2 linked regions of the Acaryochloris sp. CCMEE 5410 genome follow. The protein of the gene in region 1 interacts with the protein of each later gene in a pairwise test. Links are inferred from orthologs where the notes say so. Each region holds a gene or a part of one and is shown on either strand. Other genes may lie near its edges.

Evidence for each region.
Region 2: the proteins of ON05_RS04290 (region 1) and ftsZ interact in binary tests that used the Bacillus subtilis proteins (3 or more experiments, as listed by UniProt). The link is inferred for Acaryochloris sp. CCMEE 5410 from one-to-one orthologs.

What each region holds. Positions count from the first base shown.
Region 1 is NZ_AFEJ02000001.1:969,629-972,910, forward strand. Bases 7-2,961 are described here. They hold ON05_RS04290 (cell division protein SepF), read left to right. Parts: upstream 7-1,163; coding sequence 1,164-1,760; downstream 1,761-2,961. Other genes in these bases: ON05_RS04285 (YggS family pyridoxal phosphate-dependent enzyme), read left to right, coding at 7-663; proC (pyrroline-5-carboxylate reductase), read left to right, coding at 1,877-2,692; ON05_RS04300 (TM0106 family RecB-like putative nuclease), read right to left, coding at 2,715-2,961. Outside these bases: more of ON05_RS04285, read left to right, coding at 1-6; more of ON05_RS04300, read right to left, coding at 2,962-3,282. UniProt on the Bacillus subtilis protein: Cell division protein that is part of the divisome complex and is recruited early to the Z-ring. Probably stimulates Z-ring formation, perhaps through the cross-linking of FtsZ protofilaments. Its function overlaps with FtsA.
Region 2 is NZ_AFEJ02000002.1:731,925-735,155, reverse strand. What follows is about bases 209-3,112. They hold ftsZ (cell division protein FtsZ), read left to right. Parts: upstream 209-975; coding sequence 976-2,250; downstream 2,251-3,112. Other genes in these bases: ON05_RS24185 (ribose-phosphate pyrophosphokinase), read left to right, coding at 2,381-3,112; ON05_RS24195 (cell division protein FtsQ/DivIB), read left to right, coding at 209-769. Outside these bases: more of ON05_RS24195, read left to right, coding at 1-208; more of ON05_RS24185, read left to right, coding at 3,113-3,231. UniProt on the Bacillus subtilis protein: Essential cell division protein that forms a contractile ring structure (Z ring) at the future cell division site. The regulation of the ring assembly controls the timing and the location of cell division.

The sequences.
Region 1 (3,282 bases):
CTCACGGATCGAGTCATCTCCATTCAACGATCCTTGCCGGGATCCGTTCGCCTGATTGCTGTATCCAAATATATGCCGACTGCATTGATCCGAGAGGCCTATGATGCAGGTTTACGCGACTTTGGCGAAAGCCGGGTACAGGAAGCGATTCAGAAACAAGCAGAGCTACAGGATCTCTCAGAGCTCACTTGGCATCTCATTGGCCACCTTCAAAGCAATAAAGCCAAACTAGCGGTTCGTCACTTCGACTGGATTCACTCGGTAGATAGCTTAGCTTTAGCCCAACGCCTCAATCGGCTGGTTGCATCAGAGCAGAATTCACCTCAGTTATGTCTTCAAGTCAAACCTCTCCCAGATCCTGGCAAATTTGGTTGGACGTTTGCTGGTCTTAAAGCCGATCTACCTGCGTTAAAAGCCTGTGCCCATCTTCACTGGCGGGGATTAATGACGATATTACCGATGGGGTTATCGAGCCAGGAAATCTTAAATGCTTTTCATGAAACTCAACAGTTAGCTCAAGACATTACCCAGCAGTCCCCAGAGGATTTCACCTTACATGAGCTGTCCATGGGGATGTCCAATGATTATCAGTTGGCTGTTCAGGCTGGCGCCACAATGGTTCGAGTAGGCCGTCGTCTTTTCGGGGATCGGCCTCGGCCCTAAGCCATCCTTCTATATGGTGAGGCTGATGGCTTAACTCTGAACGCCATAGACAAGAAGGTCTTCACAAGTTTTTCCTGGGCGAATCACTATTCTATTCAAAGAGACCGTATCTATCTGAATGACAATGCGAATAGGAAGCCTCTGTAAAAGATGACAATTTCATAGGTTATGTAAAGGAAATGATTTCTTAATTTAAACTTTAGTTTCAACACTCGAATTGCTGATTTGCAATTAGATCATTGATGTATAATTCAATCTAAATTTTCCATACCATGGGATTTGTCGCAAAGAGCTGATTTTTTCTATAAAGATCAATCTTGGTAATTAAGGCGACAGTGGTATTGACAAATCAAACAAATCCAAGTTTGATGAGAAGATCTAAATTTAATAGAGATCTTTACGAATAAAATTCCTTGATGACCTTAGATCGAACTATTGCTCGGTCTTCTTGAAATCAGGTTCTTCATACCCTCAAAACCTTCATAGATGGAGCCCAACTCGTGAGCAGTTTATTTGGCAGATTAAAGGATTTCGTCGGCATCCCAGAGTCGGATGACGATTATGATTACGTTGATGAATATGACGAAATTCAAAACGATGGGTATTCGGATCATTCTTATTCAGCAGAGTACTCCGAAGAACCCGTTGAAGTGGGTGAAGCGTTGAACAGTCAATCTGAGAAAGAACAGGGGTCTCAAGTGAATTCTAATACTAGCAATGTTGTAGGTATGCCCGGTGCCAGCCGCTTATGGGGATCTACCACTGAGGTTTTAGTGATGGAACCACGAGCATTCGAAGAAATGCCCCAAGTGATCCAAGCTTTACGTGAACGTAAGTCTGTGGTTCTCAATCTAACGATGATGGAACCTATTCAGGCTCAGCGAGCCGTGGATTTTGTAGCAGGTGCAACTTATACCATTGACGGCCACCAAGAGCGTGTTGGAGATAGCATCTTCCTCTTCACCCCCAATTGTGTTCAGGTCAGCACCCATCTGGGTGTCGTTCATGAAGCACCTACTACACCTCATTTTTCACGTCCTACAACCACTGCATCTTGGAAAAATGATATGCAGATGAACCAGGCTATTGCCCAGTAAATAGCCATCTCTGGCTACTTTGGGGTTTTCTCAAAACTCAATACAGCAAGGAATCTCGACTAAGCTTTGGTAGACTGGTGCATTGTTTCTGCCATCTTCAGCTTAGGGGTATTCTAGTGAGTCAGTTTCGCGATCAGCTTGGCATCATTGGTGGTGGCGTTATGGCTGAAGCCATTTTGTCACGACTGCTTTCCCAAAAAATCTGTTCGCCAGAGCAGATTCAAGTAAGTGATATTTCCAAAGAGCGATTAGAGGTTCTAATCGGTCGCTATCAGATTCAGGGATCTACCCTTAATGATGCGGTTGCCTCCAACGCTCAGGTCTTGGTGTTGGCCATCAAACCTCAAATATTTCCAAAGGTCGCTGATCCCCTCGCATCGTCCATACCCGCTGGATGTTTAGTCCTTTCTATTTTGGCGGGGGTAACTTTGGGGACGTTAGAAGCAGCTTTTCCAGGATCCCCTGTGATTCGAGTTATGCCAAACACACCGGCTACAGTTGGGGCTGGAATAGCTGCGATCGCAGCAGGTAACCATGCGAATCAAACGCACCTAGATCTTGCTCATCAGCTTTTTAGCGCCGTTGGCCAGGCGGTTACCGTACCTGAATCATTAATGGATGCAGTCACCGGGCTATCGGGATCAGGGCCAGCTTATGTTGCCTTGGTGTTGGAAGCTCTTACGGATGGAGGCGTTTCGGTCGGTTTGCCTCGCCCCATTGCCAATCAATTAGCCCTGCAAACCCTTTTGGGCACGGCCAAATTAGTGGATGAAACGGGACTACATCCTGCCCAACTCAAGGATCAGGTTACGAGTCCAGGTGGTACGACGATTGCTGGGGTTGCGGCTCTAGAGCAAGCGGGACTTCGATCAGCCCTGATCAAAGCTGTTCAGGCTGCTTATCATCGCTCCTGTGAGCTCGGCCGAGGCTAAATCAAAATTGCCAGCTTCAACATTATGGGGATTGTAAGGCCGGCGCTGTTAACTCGAAGGCCAAAAAATCAGCCAGCCAATTTTTGATTTGATAGGTGGCTTGGCAATCATCCTCGTTGTATTCAACAATCGTATCGAGGAAATCGCGATCGCCCGTAGAAAGCCACTCACTATACCAGTAGATGGACTGGGCTCCATTCGCTTCGCTATTGCGCCATTGAAACCCTAGCCATCGCGCGATCAATTTCAAGGTATAACTTTCTACAGGCAGCACAACCGTGTGGGTCACATGAGCGTGCAAATCAATAAATCGCTCCAATAAAGGCTGAATGATCGTATCGGGGTTACCATACAAGGCTGCTAAGCGTTCAACGGTTTGAACTTCGTAGGCACAAAAATGGTAAATCGGTGCTTGGGGATAGGCCAACACTAAATCCAAGAACTGCTGCCATGCCTGCTCTTCCTGGTGAGGTTGATCGGCTAAGAGGGGATAAAAGATCTCGGTTTGGTTTTCTCGATCGACGACTAATACCCCATGCAGATAGGCCAAATTGAGACTGGGTTCTGCTTCGATATCGAAGTAGAGTTCG
Region 2 (3,231 bases), on another replicon or contig:
ATGGCAAATTCAACAATCGAATCAAGTCACCCTAACGGGGAATGAAGCCATCGACAGCCAGACCCTGGAACACCTGATGGTGCTACAATTTCCGACTTCTCTAATTCGCTTTCAGCCTCAAACCTTGATTGCTCAGTTGAAAAACAACGCCCATGTTAGCCATGTGATTGTGACGCGGAAGCTGTTTCCTCCTAGGGTCAATGTGGTCGTGCGAGAATTACCCCCGGTGGCCATGACGGAATGTAAAGGATGCACCCTCGTCCTAAAGCCTGGTCAAGCTGATTCCACCACCTTGGGGCCGGCCAATGTTTGGTTATTAGATCAGCGGGGCGTCGTTCTACCCGCTGATAGTTATCCCAAACTGGAAAAACCCCATCAACTTCCCAAACTCACCTTAAAAGGCTATTTACAACCTGAAGCCAATGAGGACACTTCAGACAATTCCCCTGTCGATTCAGCGACGCAACTTGTTTCCATTGACCGTCAAAAACAACAACAATGGCTGCAGATGTACGCCTCAATGGAGACGAGTCCCGTTCAGATTAAACATCTCAATTGGGAAAACCCCAATAAACTGATGTTGCAAACCAAATTGGGCCAGATTCATATTGGTCCATTTAGTGACAATTTTGATCGGCAACTTCAGGCCTTAGATGAAATGCGAACCTTGCCTAAATCTGTCGATCCGAAGCAGATTGTTTACATTGACATCCAGAATCCTGAAAGTCCCGTTCTAGAATTACGGAAGCAACCCCAACCCAGTCCTTAACCTTAAGAAAAACTTCTGTTTTTCTAAAACCTAGTGAAACGGGTTTTTACCCGTCAGAATCAAGAGGTTTACAGCCAATATCGCTCAATTGGTTTTTGGAGGAACTTGTCCTATAGTTGAGTAACGAAGATTGCCCATCCTTTTTTTGCTGTTCATAACTAGTCAAAATGGCGCCTGCAGATCAAACCTTTACAGATTCCCTATTCATGAATGAAAATGACGACCGCCTGAATGGTGGGCCTGTGGATCAATTAGGGGGAACGGGGGAAAGTTCTGACGCAGCGTCTCAGGATAGTTTAGAGAATATTTTTGACTTTGAAGATAGCGCTCCCCCATCTGCACCCCGTAAGGATGTGAGTATGGAAGACGACAATATTGTTCGACATGGTGCAGCCACCATTAAAGTGATTGGGGTTGGCGGCGGTGGCGGGAATGCCGTTAATCGCATGATCGCCAGTAACGTCTCAGGGGTGGAATTCTGGTCGATTAATACCGACGCCCAATCCTTAACTCAATCCTCTGCAGCAAAGCGTCTTCAGGTGGGCCAAAAGCTCACCCGTGGTCTCGGGGCAGGCGGCAACCCTGCCATTGGCCAAAAAGCAGCAGAAGAATCTCGCGATGATATTGCTGCAGCCCTAGCCGGTTCTGATCTAGTCTTTATTACTTGCGGCATGGGAGGGGGTACTGGAACCGGTGCGGCCCCCATTATTGCTGAAATTGCCAAAGAGATGGGAGCACTCACTGTAGGGGTAGTTACTCGTCCCTTTACGTTTGAGGGACGGCGTCGCAGCCATCAAGCTGAGGAAGGCATCGCTGCCTTGCAAACTCGGGTTGACACACTCATTATGATCCCCAACGATAAGATTCTGTCGGTCATTGCTGAACAAACCCCTGTGCAGGAAGCCTTTCAGACTGCAGATGATGTTCTTCGGCAAGGTGTTCAGGGTATTTCCGATATTATTAACGTCCCCGGCTTGGTGAATGTGGACTTTGCAGACGTCAAAGCGATCATGGCAGATGCAGGCTCAGCCATGATGGGCATTGGTGTGGGATCGGGTAAATCTCGGGCAAAGGAAGCTGCGATCGCAGCCATTGATTCTCCCCTATTAGATGCCTCAATTCGAGGAGCGAAAGGAGTGGTCTTTAATATTACCGGTGGCCATGATTTATCCCTTCATGAGGTGAATACCGCAGCCGAAACCATCTACGAAGTCGTCGATGCCAGTGCCAATATTATCTTCGGTGCCGTCATTGATGAGTCCCTTCAAGGTGAGATCAAAATGACCGTGATTGCCACGGGTTTTTCCAGCGATGCCGGGACTCCACCTCGTAAATCAGAAGCAAAACCCAAAGCAAAAGCCGCCGCGCCCACCCAACAGCAAAAAGCAGCCCCCAAAACCGTCACTCAGCGACCTCCCACACGAGGGGGAAATCTCGATATCCCCGATTTCCTACAAAAGCGCCGTCCAGGTCGTTCCTAAGCTTTTTTACCTAGTACTTGAGGGATATTAGGATCCCTCGGAGGAATTTAATTAAAACTCACAATTTTCAACCGTACTAAGGGCAATTTGGGATGCTAAGATTGCCTAGAATGTGTTTTGGGGACTCGTAGTGATCCGTCCTGCAACTCTAACTCTGCAACCTCCTCTGCCTCTGGTTGCTGAGAATAATCGGCTGAAAATCTTCTCCGGTTCTGCCAATGTTTCCCTGGCCCAAGAAGTGGCCCGCTACCTAGGCGTTGATCTGGGCCCCATGGTTCGCAAGCGCTTTGCTGATGGCGAACTGTATGTCCAAATTCAAGAATCAATTCGGGGTTGTGATGTCTATTTGATCCAACCCACCTGCCACCCCGTCAATGACAATTTGATGGAGTTGCTGATTATTATTGATGCCTGTCGACGGGCTTCTGCCAGGCAAATTACGGCAGTGCTGCCTTACTACGGATATTCAAGGGCCGATCGGAAGACAGCCGGTCGAGAATCCATTACGGCCAAGTTGGTCGCCAACTTAATTACCCAAGCAGGAGCCAGTCGCGTTCTAGCGATGGATTTACACTCCGCTCAGATTCAAGGCTATTTTGATATTCCGGTGGATCATGTTTATGGGTCTCCCGTGCTCTTGGATTACTTAGCCCGGAAAGAATTGCCTGACCTAGTGGTTGTTTCCCCTGATGTGGGGGGTGTCGCTAGAGCCCGTGCCTTCGCTAAGAAACTAGATGATGCCCCATTAGCCATTATTGATAAACGCCGCCAAGCCCATAATGTGGCCGAAGTGATGAATGTGGTCGGTGATGTCAAAGGGAAAACGGCCGTTTTAGTGGATGACATGATTGACACGGCAGGCACCATCTCCGCTGGAGCCAAACTACTGCGAGAAGAAGGGGCTCGCCAGGTTTATGCTTGTGCAACCCATGCCATTTTCTCCCCCCCTGCGGTGGAGCGTTTATCCGTAACGGGGCTGTT